3 regions of the Kitasatospora sp. NPDC029312 genome follow, and region 2 is predicted to be linked to each of the others. Evidence: riboswitches for the same ligand, from Rfam matches in the RefSeq annotation. Region 2 holds a riboswitch; each other region holds the start of a gene.
The links. A riboswitch is a leader RNA that binds a small molecule or an ion and turns the genes downstream of it on or off. The one in region 2 is predicted to bind cobalamin.

Region 1 (5,771 bases), on a different contig from region 2:
CCACCCGGCGGTCGGTCGGCTGGTGGGCGGGCTGGCCGGAGTGGCTACCGGTGCCCACGGAGACGGGGAACGCGGCCCGGTCGGCGCCGTGGTCGATCATCCGGCGCTCCAGCTCCATCGCCAGGTGCCGCTCGGTGCGGCCGACCAGGATCGACTCCAGCAGCTCGCCGAGCGCCTGGTCGGCGATCTCGGCGGCGATCCGCAGGTCGGCGATCTCGTGCTCGTCCTTGATCACCCGCAGCCGCTCCACGACCCGGTCGAGGTCGGCGAGCCGGGCCCCGTCCACCAGGCTCCCGACCGCCCGGTGCCGGGTGACGGTCAGGTCGTGCTCCTCCACGGCCAGGGCTCGCACCCCCAGCCGGGCGGCGGCGGCCGCGGCGGCCAGCGCGGTGTCCGACCCGGCCGACACCGGCACCTGGACGACGTCGGGGGCGATCAGGTGCTCCCCGGAGTCGTCCGGCGGCAGGTCGTCCGGCAGCGCCAGCAGCACCCGGTCCGGGGTGAGCAGCAGCGTGGCCCCGCAGGGCGCGCAGCCCGTCAGGTACCGGACGTTCGCCGCCCGGGTGACCAGCGCCGCGTCGGCCCCGGCCGCACTGCAGTGCTCCCGCACCCGCTCCCGCCGCCCCGCGTACGCATCCGCCATGCGTCGAGCCTACGAACCCCCGGCCCGAACCGCCCGCCGAGCACCCCCGCCGGTGCGGGAATGGGCGCGGCGGAGGCCGCGTTGAGCCAAGTGAAAATGACATCCATTCCGAACCGCGGCTCCAGTCCGGCACCCCGGTTCGGGTCCGCCGTCCCAGGCCGAGGAGGAAACCGATGGCCCGCAGCGAACTGCGCCCCGTGATCAAGCTCCGCTCCACCGCCGACACCGGCTACACGTACGTGACCCGCAAGAGCCGCCGGAACGACCCGGACCGGATGGTGCTGCGCAAGTACGACCCGGCCGCCGGCCGGCACGTCGACTTCCGCGAAGAGCGCTGAGCCGCCGCTCCGCCGGGTGCCCTCCCGCAGGACGCCCCTCCCCTCCCGCACCAGACAGGAGCTCCCCATGAAGTCCGGAATCCACCCGAGCTACCGTCCGGTCGTCTTCCGCGACAAGGTCGGCGGCCTCTCCTTCCTCTCCCGCTCCACGGCCACCGGCGAGAAGACGGTCGAGTGGGAGGACGGCCGCACCTACCCGGTGATCGACGTGGAGATCTCCTCGGCGAGCCACCCCTTCTACACCGGCCAGTCCCGGGTGCTCGACACCGCCGGGCGGGTCGAGCAGTTCCGCCGCCGCTACGGCGACCGGCACTGACCAGCAGCCGCGACGGCGTCTCCCGCGATCCGGGGAGGCGCCGTCGCGGCACGACGGAAGGCCGTCAGCGCGGCGGCGGGACGGACACCACCATGGTCAGCCGCAGCAGCCGTCAGCCCGCTACCGGGCGCTCGCGCTCGGCCCGATGGGCGTCGTCTCCCCGCCCGCCACCGTCGGCGTCGCAGTGCCGGTCGGCGTCGGACTCGCGCTCGGCGAACGGCCGGGGCTCGTCCAGCTGGCCGGGAGCGCGGTGGCCGTGGTCGGCGTGGTGCTGGCCGGCGGCCCCGAGCGCGGCGGGCCGTCCGCCGCCCGCACCGCCCTGGTGCTCACCCTGGCCGCCGCGTTCGGCTTCGGCGCCGACATGGCCCTGCTCTCCCAGGCCTCGGCCGGCGGCGGACTGCTGCTCGCCTCCGCCTGAGCCGGGCCGCGGCCCCCGCCCCCCGACCGCGGCCCTGCAACGGCGGCTCAGGAGCGCTCCACCGTCCAGCGCTTCTCGACGCCGGCCAGCTTCCAGTACGCGATCGCCGCGGCCCACACCACCACGAACAGCCCGGCGATCGCGTACCCGACGTTGTCCAGGGAGATGTCCGAGATGAACCCGGTGACCGGGTCGGTCAGGTCGAGCTTCTCGTGCAGCACCCCGACCAGTTCGATGGTGCCGATGATGAACGCCACGGCGATCGACAGCCCAGTGATGGTCAGGTTGTAGTACACCTTGCGCACCGGGTTGGAGAACGCCCACTGGTACGCGAAGTTCATGAAGGTCCCGTCCAGGGTGTCGAACAGGCTCATCCCGGCCGCGAACAGCAGCGGCAGGCAGACGATCGCGTACCAGGGCAGCCCGGCCGCCGCGCCCGAACCGGCCATCACCATCAGGGTGACCTCGGTCGCGGTGTCGAAGCCCAGTCCCAGCACCATGCCCACCGGGAACATCTGCCCCGGCCGGGTGATGGAGCGGGTCGCGCGGTTCAGCACCCGGGCCATGAAGCCGCGCGAGTTGAGGTGCTCCTCCAGCTCCGCCTCGTCGAACCGCCCGGCCCGCATCGAGCGGAACACCTTGAGGATGCCGAGCAGCGCCGCCAGGTTGAGCGCGCCGATCAGGTAGAGGAAGGCGCCGGAGGCCGTGGTGCCGACCAGTCCGAGCCACTTGTGGGTGGCCGAGTCGTCGTCCATCAGCGTGTTCGCCAGCTGGGCGCCGCCCGCCACCAGGGCGGCCATCACGACCACCATCGAGGAGTGCCCGAGCGCGAACCAGAACCCGACCGAGACCGGCCGCTTGCCGTCCGCCATCAGCTTGCGGGTGGTGTTGTCGATCACCGCGATGTGGTCGGCGTCGAAGGCGTGCCGCATGCCGAGGGTGTACGCGGTGATGCCCAGGCCCACCCCGAAGACCTGGGTGCCGACCGCGTACTCGTGGGGCGCGACCAGGAAGACGAGCGTCCCGAAGGCCACCACGTGCATGGCCAGGATCACCGCCATCAGCCCCGCCGTGCGGACGGTGTCCTCGCGCTTCCATCTGAACGTGGGCAGGACGGAAGGGGCCGCCTCGGTCGGGACGGCGGTTTCGGGCAGGGTCATCTGCGGATCACGCTCCAGCACCTCGTGGAATGACTTCGTGAGATGCCGTGGCCGGTCTCCTGGCTTACGGGGCTTCCGGACCCGCCTTCCCAGGCGCACGAAGCGCCCAGTGGCACGTAGGGTCCGGACAACTGTCCCCCGATCACAGTGGCGAGGGCCGCTCCGGACTGGGACCCCTGGAGGTCCGCCACCGGTCTTCCCGAGCACCACGGCGGGCAACACCGTAGGGGCCCGGCTCCACCCTCGCAAGGCTGCGCACCTGTGCAGGTGTTCAGGATCACAGGGCCCTGCCTGCAAGAATGTGCGCATGCATCTCGTACCGGCCGACCGCGCGGGCCACCGCACCATCGACGGGCACCGGGTCTGCGAGGCCATCGCCGCGATCGGCGACACCGCGCACGTCCGCTCCTGGGCCGAGCGGTTCTCCCTGCTCGCCGACCCCGGACGGCTCGCCCTGCTGCTCGCCCTGCACCGGGCCGGCCCGCTCGCCGTCAGCGACCTCGCGGTCGCCACCGGCATGCGCGACCCCGCCGTCTCCCAGGCCCTGCGCCTGCTCCGCACGGCCGGCGTGGTCGCCGGGGACAAGGACGGACGCGTGGTGCGCTACCGGCTCGTCGACGAGGGCATGCGCCCCCTCCTCGACGAGTGCGCCGCCGGCGAGCACCACGAGCCGACCGCAGCTGCGGGCTGACCGACACTCGGACTGCCCGTCCCTCAGGAAGCGGCGCCTCGGCGCGGCCGGATGAGTACGATCATGAGGTGCCGTCCCACCCCCACGTCTGGCCCGCCGACCGCTGGAACACCCGCCCGGTCAAGGCCCGCGTGCTGGCTGTCGCCCGCACCCTCACCTCCGCGACGAGGGTCCTGGACGTCCTCAGCCTGCTGCACCGGGACGGCATCGAGCGGTACGTCACCGTCAACCCCGGCTCCGTCTTCGCCGACGGCGGCCTGACCGAGTACCTGCGCGGCCTGCCCGGCTACACCGTGCTGGACTGGGAGGACGCCCTCCGGCACCGCTTCGACCTGGCCGTCGCCTGCGCCGTCCACGCCTCCATGCACCGGCTGGACGCCCGGCTCGTCGTCCTGCCGCACGGCGCCGGCTACAACCGCCTGGTCACCGAGTCCACCGGTGACACGGTCAGCTCCGCGGGCCTGTCCCGCAAGGAACTGACCCACCGGGGCCGGGTGTTCGTGGACGTCCTCGGTCTCTCCCACCCCGAGCAGCTGGACCGGCTGCGCACCTCCTGCCCCGAGGCGGTGGACGTCGCCCGGGTCGTCGGTGACCCGTGCTTCGACCGGATGCTCGGCAGCGAGCGCTCCCGTGACGCCTACCGCGCCGCCCTCGGCGCCGTCGACGGCCGCCGACTCGTCGTCGTCAACTCGACCTGGAGCGCCCACTCGTTATTCGGCCGCCGCCCCGACCTGCCCCGGAACCTGGCCCGCCGGCTGCCCGCCGACGAGTACACCGTCGCCGTCGTGCTGCACCCCAACATCTGGAGCCGGCACGACCCCGAGTCCCTGCTCGCCGACGCCCACCGGACGGGCCTGCGGCTGATCCCGCCGCACCAGGGTTGGCAGGCCGCGCTCGTCGCCGCCGACTGCCTGATCGGCGACCACGGCTCGGTCTCCGTCTACGGCGCCGCCCTCGGCCGCCGCACCCTGCTCGTCGCCACCGGCGCCGACGAACTCGACCCGCGCTCCCCCGGCTACGCCTTCGGCCAGGCCGCGCCCGTCCTCGACCCCGACGGCGACCTCGCCGCCCAGCTCGAACAGGCCCTCGCCCAGGACCCGGCCGACCTGAGCGACGTCACCGACCGCGCGCTCGCCCACCGCGGCGAGTCCGCCCGGCTGCTGCGCCCGCTGCTCTACTCGTTCCTGGAGCACCTGGACGAGCCCGAGGACGAGCCCTTCCTGCCGCCCTACCCCAAGCCCGTGCCGCGCCCCGGCACCACCGACGGCCCCACCGCCTACGACGTCGAAGGCGGCAGCGAGGGCACGGAGGTCAGCCTGCGGCGCTACCCCTTCGACCCGGGCGACCACACCCCGCGCGGCTTCCACGCGCTCACCGACGACCACCCGGGCGACGCCCTGCGCTACACCGCCGAGGTCCTCGCCCGCACCGAGCCGCGCGCCGAACGCCCCGCCGCCCACTGGCTCGCCGACACCGCCGCCGCACTCCCCGGCCTCGCCGTCGCGGTGGCCGCCCTCGGTCCGGCCCGCCACCTGCTCCGGCTGCGCACCGGCCTGCTGCTGGAAGCCGTCGCCGAACGGGACTTCGGCTGCGCCGACCCCGCCCTCGACCCCCTGCTGCTCGGCTCCGCCGTCGCCTGCTGGCTCACCGACGGCGGCGACCCGACCGGCCTGCCCGAGCACGGCCTCACCGTCCGCACCGGGGAGCACCGCACCCGGGTGTCCTTCCGTACGGAGCCTCAGCCCTGCTGACCCGCGAGCTCCCGCAGCCGGGCGCGGCTGCGCTCCGCCAGCTCCCGATCGTCCAACTCCTCGGCCAGGGCGACCAGCAGGGTGTGGGCCTGGGCCTCCTTCGAGTACAGCCCGCGCTCCCCGGCCCGGCGGGCGCAGTCCCCGGCCGCGGCGACGGCGAGGTCCAGCCGCCCGAGCGCGCGGTGGGCCCGGGCGAGGACCAGCGGCAGCTTCATCAGCATGTCCTGGTCCCCGGTGGCCTCCGCCCGCGCCGCGGCGTCCACCAGGACGGTCAGCGCCTGCTCCGCGCGGCCGTCCGCGATCAGCGCCTGCGCCAGGTTGTAGCTCTGGACGATCTCGCCGTGGGCGTCGCCCCGGTTCTCCGCCAGGGCCAGCGCGAACCGTTCCACCGCCTCTCCCGGACGGCCGTCGGCCAGGCGGAGCAGTCCGTCCGTCTCGTGCAACACCCCCACCA
Region 2 (5,771 bases):
CGTCCGGCGTCGGTCCGTCGCCCTCAGGCTCCGGTTCCGCCGGCTGCGCGTGCTCCTCCAGCGTCCGGTCCAACTGCTCCTCGTCCAGCCCCGGAGCGTCGAAGGGGTTGCGGCGGCGCCGGTGCGGCAGGGCCAGCTGGGCGGCCTTGCGGACGTCCTCCTCCAGCACCTCCAGCCGCCCCGCCCAGGCGGCCAGCGCGACGGCCGTGCGGGCCATCACGATGTCCGCGCGCAGCCCGTCCACCTCGAACGCGGCGCACACGGCGGTGATCTGCCGCAGCGCCACATCGCCGAGCTCGACCTTGGGCAGCAACTCCCGGGCGGCGGTGATGCGGTCGGCGAGCTCGCGCTCCTGGGCGGCGAACCGGGCCGCGAAGCCGGCCGGGTCCGCGTCGTACGCGAGCCGGCGCCGCACCACCTCGGCGCGCTCGGCCGGATCCCGGGTGGCGGCGATCTCGACGGTGAGGCCGAAGCGGTCGAGCAGCTGCGGCCGCAGCTCGCCCTCCTCCGGGTTCATCGTGCCGACCAGCAGGAAGCGCGCCGCGTGCCGCACCGACACGCCCTCGCGCTCGACGTACGAGCGGCCCATCGCGGCGGCGTCCAGCAGCAGGTCCACCACGTGGTCCTGGAGCAGGTTCACCTCGTCGATGTAGAGCACGCCGCGGTGCGCCTTGGCGAGCAGTCCGGGCTCGTACGCCTTGACGCCCTCGGCGAGGGCGCGCTCCAGGTCGAGCGAGCCGACGATCCGGTCCTCGGCCACGCCGACCGGCAACTCGACCAGCTGGGAGGGCCGTTCGCTGCCCGTGGCGGCGGAGTGCGGCCCGTCCGGGCACTGCGGGTCGGGCGCGGCCGGGTCGCAGGCGAAGCGGCAGCCGTCCACGGTGGCGATGGAGGGCAGCAGCCCGGCCAGCGCGCGCACCATGGTGGACTTCGCGGTGCCCTTCTCGCCGCGCACCAGCACCCCGCCCACGGCCGGGGAGACCGCGTTCAGCAGCAGCCCGAGCCGCAGGTCGGCCATGCCGACGATCGCGGTGAACGGATAGCGGACGTCAGTCATGCGTCACTCCCAGGTGCCCCGGGCGACAGGAACGGCAGCGATCCGGCCGCCGGCACCCCGCCCTCGATCAGCTTCCACAGCGCGTCGGTGTCCGCGTGCTCCTCGATCAGGTCGCCCAGCCGGTCCAGCCGAGCCTCGCGCGCCTCGGCGAAGCAGGTGTCCGGCGCCGGGACGAACGCCCGGCCGGCCAAGGCGGCGGTCTCGCGCAGGAGTTCACGGCGGAAGCCGTCGTTCTCCAGCACGCCGTGCCAGGTGGTGCCCCAGACCGGGCCGACCCGGCAGCCGTCCAGACCCCGCCCTCGGCCGTCGGAGACGAAGGCCTCGCCGCCCTCGACGGCGACGATTCCGTGGTGGATCTCGTAGCCCTCGACGCGCTGCCCGTACGCCTCGCCGGCCGGCCGGGCGAGCACCTTCGCGGGGCCGAACCGCACGCGGGTCGGCAGCAGGCCGAGCCCGTCGACCAGCCCCGCCCCGGACTCCACCTCGTCGTCGATCGAGCGCGCCAGCATCTGGTACCCGCCGCAGACCCCGAGGATCGGCAGCCCGGCCGCCGCCCGCGCCTTCAGGGCCGGCTCCAGGCAGCGTCCGCGCAGCCAGGCGAGGTCCGCCACGGTGGCCCGGGTGCCGGGCAGCACCACCAGGTCGGCGTCGGCCAGCTCCTCCGGCCTGGTCGCCCAGCGCACCAGCACGCCCGGCTCCTGCGCCAGCGCGTCCACGTCGGTGAAGTTGGACAGCCGGGGGAAGCGCACCACGGCGACCCGCAGCACGTCCGCGCCGAGCGGCCCGCGGCCGTCCACCCGGTCCACCACCGTGGACAGGTCGAGCGAGTCCTCGGCGTCCAGCCACAGGCCCGGCAGCATCGGCAGCGTGCCCAGCACCGGGCGGCCGGTCAGCCCGTGCAGCATCTCCAGACCGGGTGCCAGCAGCCGGGCGTCGCCGCGGAACTTGTTGACGAACCAGCCCGCGACGTGCCTCTGGTCCTCGGCCGACAGCAGCGCCAGCGTCCCGTACATCGCCGCGAACACCCCGCCGCGGTCGATGTCGCCCACCACCACGACGGGCAGTCCGGCGGCCGTGGCCAGGCCCATGTTGGCGATGTCCCGGTCGCGCAGGTTGATCTCGGCGGGCGAGCCGGCGCCCTCGCACACCACCACCTCGAAGCGGCGGCGCAGGTCCGCCAGGCACTCCAGGGCGCGTTCCAGCAGGACGGGCTTGCGCTCCCGGTAGTCCAGCGCGCCGACCTCGGCGACCGGCCGGCCGAGCAGCACCACCTGGCTGCGGCCGTCCGCGCCCGGCTTGAGCAGCACCGGGTTCATCGCCGCCTCCGGCTCCACCCGGGCGGCCTGCGCCTGCATCGCCTGGGCACGGCCGATCTCGGCGCCGTCGGCGGTCACGAAGGAGTTCAGCGACATGTTCTGCGCCTTGAACGGCGCGACCCGCACGCCCTGGCGTGCCAGCCAGCGGCAGATCCCGGCCGTCACCACGCTCTTGCCCGCGTCCGAGGTCGTCCCGGCGACCAGCAGCGCGTTCGTCATGTCCCACTCCTCTTCACCAGGAGCCGCAGCAGGACGTGCCCCGCGACCGTCGTACCCAGGGCCAGCGCGCCCACCCGCCGGGACAGCGTGCAGGCCCGCTCGATGTCGTCCACCGTCACCGGCCGCAACTCCGCGCCCAGGACCGGGCGGTGCTCCAGCCGTTCGCCGTACCGCAGCGTTCCGCCCAGCCGTACGCCCACCGCGCCGGCGAAGGCCGACTCGGCCTGACCGGCGTTCGGGCTCGGGTGCGCGGAACCGTCGCGCCGCCAGATCCGCCAGGCCGTCCGGGGCTCCGGGGCGGCGGCCACCGTCAGCAGCGCCGTCAGCCGGGCGCCCGGCCACCCCACGACGTCGTCCAGCCGGGCCGAGGCCCAGCCGAAGCGGGCGTGGCGGGGCGAGCGGTGGCCCACCATCGCGTCCAGGGTGTTCACCGCGCGGAAGGCGAGCAGGCCGGGCGTGCCCGCGAGGGTGCCCCAGGTCAGCGCGTTCACCACGGCGTCGGCGGTGTTCTCGGCCACCGACTCGACCACCGCCCGGGCGATCTGCTGGCCGTCCAACGCGCTCGGGTCCCGCCCGCACAGGTGCGGCAGCCGCTCCCGCGCGGCCGTCAGATCGCCTGCCGCGAGCGAACGTCCGATGGTCCGGGCCTCCCGGGTCAGCGAGGTGCCGCCGAGCACCGTCCAGGTGGCCGCCGCGGCCAGCGCCGCCCGGCCCGACGGACGCCGCCCGACCGTACGGTCCAGGGCGAGCGCGCCGGCCGCGACCGCGCCCACGCACAGCGCCGTGTACGCCGCCCCGGCCGCGCGGTCGTCGCGCCACAGGCGCCGCTCCAGGCGGGCCGCGGCGCTGCCGAAGAGGGCGACCGGGTGGCCGCGGCGGGGGTCGGCGAAGCGGGCGTCGGCGGCGTAGCCCGCGACGGCGCCCACCGCGAAGGCGGTGGCGCGGGTCAGCGGGCGCACGGCGGCGGGCAGCTCGGGGTCCGGCGGGGCGGGGCAGCCTGCATCGCGTGGGTGTCCTCACTCAGGGTCCGCGCCCTGGATCGACGTACCGGGGGCGAGAGTCTCCTGGCTTCCGGGTCGGACGCACCCCCGGGCCTTCCAGCAGCTTCTGACGGGCCGCCGTGGCATCTTCCGAGCGTGCTCCCCGGTGACAGTGGCGGGACCGCGCCGGACTCGCACCGGCTTCCTCTCCATGCCTCCGTTTGGCCCCAGGATCCCATCACGCGGCTGATCCACGCGTCAACCGAGGTCACGGAGGGGTTGGTCACACGGAGAGCGGGGTTCCATACTGTGCGATCGACCAGCGCGGCCAAGGGCCCGTCAGCCGCGGTTCGTGCGTTCGGGGGCTGGGGGCGCGCCGAGCGGCGCACCTACGGTTCGGTGCCATGCGCCGCAGAAAGTCCCCCGCCGCCGCCCCGCTTCCGGTGCCGTTCTCGCCCGAGGCCGCTCGCACCTACCGGGTCGGCCTCGGCCTGACCCCCGAACAGGTCGCCGAGGGCATGGCCGCCCACGGGGTACGGCTCCTGGCCGGCCACGTCCTCGCCTGGGAGCGCGGGGAGCTGCGCCCGGGCGAGGCCGAGTTCATCGCCCTCGCCCGCGCCCTGTGGTGCTCCGCGGCCGATCTCATGGGCGCCCGCCCGACCGGTCTGCGGGACCACCGCCTCGCCCGGGAGCTCCCCCAGGAGACGGTCGCCGAACGCGTCGGCATGCTGCTGCCCACCTACCAGCAGGCCGAACTGACCGGCCGGTGGGACGGGGACGTGGAGCAGACGTACGCCCTCGCCGTGGTGCTGGGCCTGCGGCTGACCGAGCTGGTCGAGGCCACCGGCCGGGCCGAGGCGCTCGACCGCCTGCTGCGCCAGTGCGTCGCGGGCCGCTGGCAGCCGCACCTGCGCGCGCTCGCCCGGCTCGTCCCCGTCGCCGAGCAGGAGCTCACCGCCGTCGTGGTCGCCCTGAGCCAGGAGCACCACGTCCCCGCCCACTGGGGCATGCCCAGCGGGCCCCGCACGCCCGCCGTGCCCGTCACCCCGCGCTTCTGGGAGCTCCTCGCGGCGCAGCCGACGATCATTCCCGTCTGACCGTTGTTTTTCGGCCTTTCGTGCCCCGGACGGACCAGTCCGGTGGCCGGAGGGTGCCGGGCCCCGGTGAACTGGTGCACGAACACCGTCCGGTCCGTGAAGCAGAGCGGGGAACGATATGCGTTGGGGAACCGCAGCCGTGGTGGCGGCCGCCGCCGTGGGGGCCGGGGCCGCCGTCCTGGTGATCGGCCGCCGGGCCTCCGAGCGGATGGTCCGACCGGGCTCCGGGCCGGACGCGGGGACGGCCGTGCAGGAGAGCGGCCCGATCCTGGTGCAGAGCCTCGGCGCCGGGCGGGTCACCTTCACCCGTCGCCCGGAGAGCCTGCGGCGCGGCCGCTGGGCGGTCGAGTGGGCGGATCACGGGCACGCGGTGGTGGAGGACATCCTGCACAGCGACGAGCGGGGCGTCACCCGGCGGCTGGTCCGCGCGGACCGGGGCACCCTGACGCCGGGCACCGAGGTCCGCTTCACTCCCCGGGTGCTGCTCGGCAACCCCACCGAGGCGCTCGGCCTCGCCTTCGCCGAGACCAGCGCCCGCGGCGAGCTGGGCGCCCTCCCGGCCTGGCACCTCGAAGGCAAGCGCGGCACCTGGGTGGTCCTGGTGCACGGCACGGAGGCCGACCGCCAGCAGACCCTGCCGGTCCTGCCGCTGCTCGACCGCCTCGGCCTGCCCGTGCTGGCCGTCACCTACCGCGGGGACGAGGGCGCCCCCGCCTCCCCGGACGGCTTCAGCCACTTCGGCGCGACCGAGTGGCGCGACGTCGAGTCGGCGGTGCGGCTGGCGCTCGACCGCGACGCCGGACGGGTGATCCTCTACGGCTGGTCGCTGGGCGCGACCATGGTGCTGCACACGGCGGCCCGCTCCGCCTGGGCGAACGCGGTCAGCGGGCTGATCCTGGACTCGCCCGTCCTCGACCTCCCCGCCTCGGCCCGCCGGGACGCCGCGCGGGCCGGTTTCACCGGTGCCGCCTCCGAACTCGGGGCGCTCGCGGCCGGGGGCCGCACCGGCGTCGACCTCGCCGACTTCTCCCGCCTCGCCGAGGGCGCGGACCTGCACGTGCCCGCCCTGGTGCTGCACAGCCCCAGCGACCGGACCGCCCCG
Region 3 (5,771 bases), on a different contig from region 2:
GACGGGGACGGGCGCGGCGGCGCGGGCGGTGCCGGACGCGGCCTGGGCGATGCGGGTCGCGGGGCGCGAGCGCAGGTAGTAGGTGGTCTTGAGACCGACCTTCCACGCGTACGCGTACATCGAGCTGAGCTTGCCGATGGTCGGCGCGGCCATGAACAGGTTCAGCGACTGGCTCTGGTCCAGGTACGGCATGCGGGCCGCCGCCAGGTCGATCAGCGCGCGCTGGGGCAGCTCCCAGGCCGTCCGGTACAGGGAACGGACGTCCTGCGGCAGCCAGTTGAACTCCTGGACGGAGCCGTTGGCGTCGCGCAGCGCGTCGCGGGTCTGCTGGTCCCAGACGCCGAGCTCCTTCAGCTCGCGCACCAGGTACGGGTTGACCTGCAGGAACTCGCCGCTCAGCGTCTCGCGCTTGAACAGGTTGGACACCTGCGGCTCGATGCACTCGTACACGCCGGCGATCGAGGCGATGGTCGCGGTCGGGGCGATCGCGAGCAGCAGCGAGTTGCGCAGGCCGGTCTCGGCGATGCGGGCGCGCAGGGCCGTCCAGCGGTCGGCCCACTGCGGGGCGGCGCTCGGGAAGTGGTCGATGTGCAGTTCGCCGCGGGCGGCGCGGGTCTCGCCGTACGCCTCGTGGCGGCCGAGCTGCTCGGCCAGTTCGGCGGAGCGCTCGTAGGCGGTGAGCATGATGCGCTCGGCGATGAGCGTGGACAGGCGGGCGGCCTCGGCGGAGTCGAAGTCGATCCGCAGCTTGAAGAAGACGTCCTGCAGGCCCATCACGCCGAGGCCGACCGGGCGCCAGCGGGAGTTGGACGTCCCCGCCTCGGTGGTCGGGTAGAAGTTGATGTCGACCACGCGGTCGAGGAACGTCACGGCGGTACGGACGGTGGCGTCGAGGCGCTCCCAGTCCATCGCGCCCAGCAGGTCGTCGGCGGAGGCGCCGACGGCCACGTGGGCGCCGAGGTTGACCGAGCCGAGGTTGCAGACGGCGGTCTCGGAGTCGTCCGTGACCTCCAGGATCTCGGTGCACAGGTTGGAGGAGTGCACCGTGCGGCCCGGCAGGGCGGTCTGGTTGGCGGCGCGGTTGGAGGCGTCCTTGAAGGTCATCCAGCCGTTGCCGGTCTGGGCGAGGGTGCGCATCATGCGGGCGTAGAGGGTCTGCGCCGGGATGGTGCGGACGGCCTTGCCGGCCTGCTCGGCCTTGCGGTAGGCCTCGTCGAAGTCGGCGCCCCACAGGTCGACCAGCTCGGGGACGTCGGCCGGGGAGAACAGCGACCAGTCCTGGTTGGCGTTGACGCGGCGCATGAACTCGTCCGGGATCCAGTGCGCCAGATTGAGGTTGTGGGTGCGGCGCGCCTCCTCGCCGGTGTTGTCGCGCAGCTCCAGGAACTCCTCGATGTCGGCGTGCCAGGTCTCCAGGTAGACGCAGGCCGCGCCCTTGCGTCGGCCGCCCTGGTTGACCGCGGCGACCGAGGAGTCGAGGGTGCGCAGGAACGGGACGATGCCGTTGGACTTGCCGTTGGTGCCGCGGATCAGGCTGCCGCGCGAGCGGATGCGCGAGTAGGACAGGCCGATGCCGCCGGCGTGCTTGGACAGCCGGGCGATCTGCGCGTAGCGGTTGTAGATCGAGTCGAGGTTGTCCAGCGGGGAGTCGAGCAGGTAGCAGCTCGACATCTGCGGGTGCCGGGTGCCGGAGTTGAAGAGCGTCGGCGAGGAGGTCAGGTACTCCAGGCGGCTCATCAGGCCGTACAGTTCGGCCACCTCGCGCACCGACTGCTCGGAGTCGCCGACCGCCAGGCCGCAGGCGACGCGGAGCAGGAAGTGCTGCGGGGTCTCGATGACCTTGCGGGTGATCGGGTGGCGCAGCAGGTAGCGGGACTGCACGGTGCGCAGCCCGAAGTACTCGAAGCGGTCGTCGCCGTGGGCGTCGATCAGCGCGTCCAGGGCGGCGGCGTGCTTGGCGACGAAGGCCGCGGTGGTGTCGCCGATCAGGCCCTCGGCGTGGCCGACGGCGATCGAGGCGGAGAAGGAGACCGAGCCCTGGCTGTTCGCCTCGTCCACGATCTCCAGGGCGAGCAGGCGGGCGGCCAGCTTCGAGTACTGGGGGTCCTCGGCGATCATCGACGCGGCGGCGTCCACGGCCAGCCCGCGCAGCTCGGCGAAGTCCGAGCCGGCGTGGCGGCCGCGCAGCGCGGCGGCGGCGACATGACCGGGGTCCACCTCGGTGAGATCGGCGCTGCGGTCGGTGAGCAGCCGCAGCAGCGCGCCCCCGGGGTCGGAGACCGTCGGGTCGGTGAAGGCGGTGCCGGTGCCCTGGGCGGGCAGGGTGGCTGAGGCAGCGGTGGTCAAGGCGCTCTCTCCTGGCGGCGATCGGCGGCGTGATCGGGTGGCACCGGGCCGATCTGGGCAGGGGAGCACGGCGCGAACGCTGAACGCGTCGCGCGACGGTGTCTCCCCGGCCCGCCCGCGAGGCCCGGAGGGGTACTGCTCGTGCTGGCGCGGCCTCTGCGGGAGGGCCGTGGCGCACGCCGCCGGCAGGTACTCGGACTCGCGGACACGGCTGCTGGAGCCGCCCGCACACCGCTGCGGGGCAGTCCCGGATTCGCACCGGGTTCCCCTGCATCGACAGCAGGAGTGAGCATACATGTAGTGGTGTCTCGGTGATGCGGCACCAGATGTTGTGCGGCGCGGTGTGTCGGAACGATGACCGGCGGTACCGGGCGGGCGGCCGTTCGTGGCCTTCCGGGGGCCGGATCCGGGCGTCGGACCGTCCCTGATCCGCCCCGGGCCCGAGCCGATCCGCGCCCCGGCCGGGCGCGGCCGACCCGACGTCAGGGCCGGATCCGGCCGGCGCCCGTCCTGGTTTCGATACGGAACGGTCACCGGGGGGACCGGTGGTCGGGGGGATGCCCTACGATCTGGGCGCATGAGCGACGGAACTGGCGTACCTGGGCAGGGGCCGCAGGGAACGCCCCCCGCCGGGTCGGGGGACGCACGGAATCATCAGCCGGCGGGGCCGGGCCCGGTGCCGCCGCCGAGCGGCGGTTTCGGCCCGCCGCCGGCCTCCTACGGGCCGGTGGTGCCGTCCGCGCAGCCGCTCCCGCAGCCCGTTCCGGCTGTGCCGCAGCCGCAGCCGGTCGCGCAGCCGCAGGCCCAACCAGTGCCGCAACCCCAGCCCGTGCCGCAGCCGATGGCGCCGCAGGCCCAGCCGCAGCACCAGCCGGTGCAGCCGATGGCCGCCCCGCAGTGGCAGCAGCAGCCCCCGCCGCAGCCCGTGCCGCCGCAGCGCGTCGAGCCGGACTGGGAGGCGCTGGCGAACCGCAACGAGGCCGCCGCCAAGCGCAAGCGCCGGATGAAGGTCATCGGCGTCGTGGCCGCGGTCGTCGTGGTGGGCGGCCTGGTCGCGGGCGGTGCGGTGCTGCTCGGCAAGAAGGGCGACCCCGGCAAGACCGGCGGCGGCCCGACCCCCACCGTGGCGGCCACCTCCGGCCGCCCGACCCCCGGCCCGTCGAGCGCGAGCCCGGGCGGCCAGGGTGACGACCCGTCGAAGCCGATCTGGGAGGCCGCCACCGACCCGGCGCCGCAGGACGCGGGGGCGCTGTTCTCCGCGACGCAGGTGACGATCAACGGCGCGACCTGGACCCGGACCGTGGTCTCCCTGGACCAGCCCTGCTGGGACGGCAACTCCACCACCGGCGGGCTGGGCAAGGTCCTCGGTGACCAGGGCTGCCAGAAGGTGCTCCGGGCGACGTACGTCTCCGGCGACAGCGCGGTGACCGTCGGCGCCGCCGTCTTCGACCACAAGATCCAGGCCGAGACCGCGATGAAGAACTACACCGGCCAGCTCAAGGGCCTTCCCGCGCCCGGGGCCCCGGCGTTCTGCGCCAACGCCGGCTGCACCGGCACCCACAGCAGCCTCGGCCGGTACGCCTACTTCACCGTCGAGGGCTCGGCGAAGGGCGGCAACGCCCCCGACGCCACCGCGACGGCGGCGGCCTCCGGGTTCGCCGAGCACGTGAAGGGCCGGCTGCTCCAGCGGGCCAAGGCGGCGGGCTCCGCCACGCCCGGATCCCAGGGCACGCCGGCGGCCACCCCGGCCGGCTGAGCTACGCCGGCATCCCGGTGCCGGCGGACGCGTTCGCCGGGACCGGGGGAGTGTGGCAGGCTCTCATCGGAGTTTTTCGTACGCGTGTTCCGGTTGCGTCCGTGGGGGTCGGTACCGGCGAGCAACCGGAGGAGCGGTCGTGGCCCTGCCCAATGCCCTGCGCGGCAAGTCCGCCGTCCTGGCCGCGGCCGGGATCGTGGTCGTCGCGGGCACCTTCGCGCTGCTGGGCCGGGACGACCGGATCGACGCGACCCAGCCCCTGCGGGTACCGGTGTCGGTCGGCGCCCCGGGGCGCACCCTGCCGCCCGACGTGGGGCGGGACCTGCTCGCCCGTGACCCGCAGGCCTCGCCGAACGCCCGCGCCGTCGACCAGTTCCTCACCGACCTGGAGCGCCAGGCCCGCACCGGGCAGAGCGGCGGAACGGTGATCGGCCAGCACGTCGAAGCGCACAACGAGCGCAACAACCCCGAGTACGGCGACTACCGCGGCACCAAACAGGTCGGCTACTACTACAAGAAGGCCGCCGACATCACCGGGAAGCTGCCGGGCTTCCTGGAGACCGACCTCGGCCCCGGCTACGGCCAGAACGCCTGGGGCGTGGGCAATCCGCGCTCCTACTCCGCCGGCCGCTGGCCCACCTGCCGGGCCGGCTGGCAGTACACCGACGACGCCGTCGACCTGATGGCCGCCGTCTGGTCCGGCCACCCGCGCGCCGACGACGGCACCTACGACAGCTCCGGCGTCCAGCCGAACTGCGACGGCAGCACCACCGAACTGCCCGACAACGGCGGCGCCCCGGCCGGGATCGTCGGCATGTCCTTCCACGAGCCCTACCCCGGATCGGACGTCAAGTCCTTCGACCGGGTGCTCTGCGCCAACTCCCCGGCGGCGAAGGACCCCGGCTGGTTCGGCCGGGTCGTGGACGCCGCGCACGACACCGCCGAGTACCGCGCGCTGATCACCGACCTGTCGTACCTGGCCGACCACCTGGAGTACCTGGCCGCCCACGACGTGCCGGTGCTGCTGCGCCCCTACCACGAGATGAACGTGCAGGACTGCTCCCGCAGGTTCTGGTGGGCGGGCCAGAATCCGGCCGACTACCAGGCACTGTGGAAGATCACCTACAAGTACCTGGTGGAGACGAGGGGCCTGCACAACCTGCTGTTCGTCTGGACGCCGGTGTCCTGGGACGGCGCCCCGGGCGTGGACCCGTGGGACTACTACCCGGGCACCCAGTACGTCGACGTCGTCGGCGTCGACGACTACAGCGGCAGCCCGGCGCACCCGATCGGCACCGGCGAGGTGTGGACCAAGCGCTACTACGACGGGCTCGCCGCCTACGACAAGCCGCGGATCCTGGCCGAGTCCTTCGCCGTCCCCGTCAACTCCCGCCAGCCGGACACCCTGCGGCGCACACCCTGGACGATCTGGACGGTCTGGGGACAGTCGCTCACCGCCGCCAACCTGACCCCGGATCAGCCGCGCAACCCGGCCGCGGACGTCAACGCGACCTACCACAGCCCGTTGGCGATCACCGGCGGCTCCGGCGCGTTCGGCGGGACCGTCGACTGGGGCGGGCTGCACGTCCGGTGAGGTCCACCGGGTTCGCGCCGGGACGCTTGGGGACGCTCCAGGATTCGTCGAACGGGTGGAATTCCGGGTCCGTTG

Region 1: linked by a shared signal. The riboswitch ahead of nicT (Nickel transporter NicT) and the one ahead of ACZ4WV_RS21955 (cobalamin biosynthesis protein) in region 2 are both predicted to bind cobalamin.
Region 3: linked by a shared signal. The riboswitch ahead of ACZ4WV_RS02125 (ribonucleoside-diphosphate reductase subunit alpha) and the one ahead of ACZ4WV_RS21955 (cobalamin biosynthesis protein) in region 2 are both predicted to bind cobalamin.

The regions. Positions count from the first base shown of each region.
Region 1 covers NZ_JBVHXY010000029.1:57,074-62,844, reverse strand. The annotation lists gene ACZ4WV_RS23240 (M24 family metallopeptidase) at 1-643, opposite strand, end outside; gene rpmG (50S ribosomal protein L33) at 817-981, shown strand; gene ACZ4WV_RS23230 (type B 50S ribosomal protein L31) at 1,049-1,297, shown strand; partial or broken gene ACZ4WV_RS23225 (hypothetical protein) at 1,419-1,706, shown strand; gene nicT (Nickel transporter NicT) at 1,763-2,875, opposite strand; cobalamin riboswitch at 2,908-3,101, opposite strand; gene ACZ4WV_RS23215 (ArsR/SmtB family transcription factor) at 3,183-3,566, shown strand; gene ACZ4WV_RS23210 (hypothetical protein) at 3,635-5,317, shown strand; gene ACZ4WV_RS23205 (AAA family ATPase) at 5,305-5,771, opposite strand, start outside.
Region 2 covers NZ_JBVHXY010000026.1:84,852-90,622, forward strand. The annotation lists gene ACZ4WV_RS21945 (putative cobaltochelatase) at 1-1,057, opposite strand, end outside; gene ACZ4WV_RS21950 (cobyric acid synthase) at 1,054-2,592, opposite strand; gene ACZ4WV_RS21955 (cobalamin biosynthesis protein) at 2,589-3,551, opposite strand; cobalamin riboswitch at 3,651-3,779, opposite strand; gene ACZ4WV_RS21960 (transcriptional regulator) at 3,977-4,669, shown strand; gene ACZ4WV_RS21965 (alpha/beta hydrolase) at 4,788-5,771, shown strand, end outside.
Region 3 covers NZ_JBVHXY010000002.1:124,160-129,930, forward strand. The annotation lists gene ACZ4WV_RS02125 (ribonucleoside-diphosphate reductase subunit alpha) at 1-2,322, opposite strand, end outside; cobalamin riboswitch at 2,514-2,645, opposite strand; gene ACZ4WV_RS02130 (hypothetical protein) at 3,176-4,102, shown strand; gene ACZ4WV_RS02135 (glycoside hydrolase family 26 protein) at 4,242-5,696, shown strand.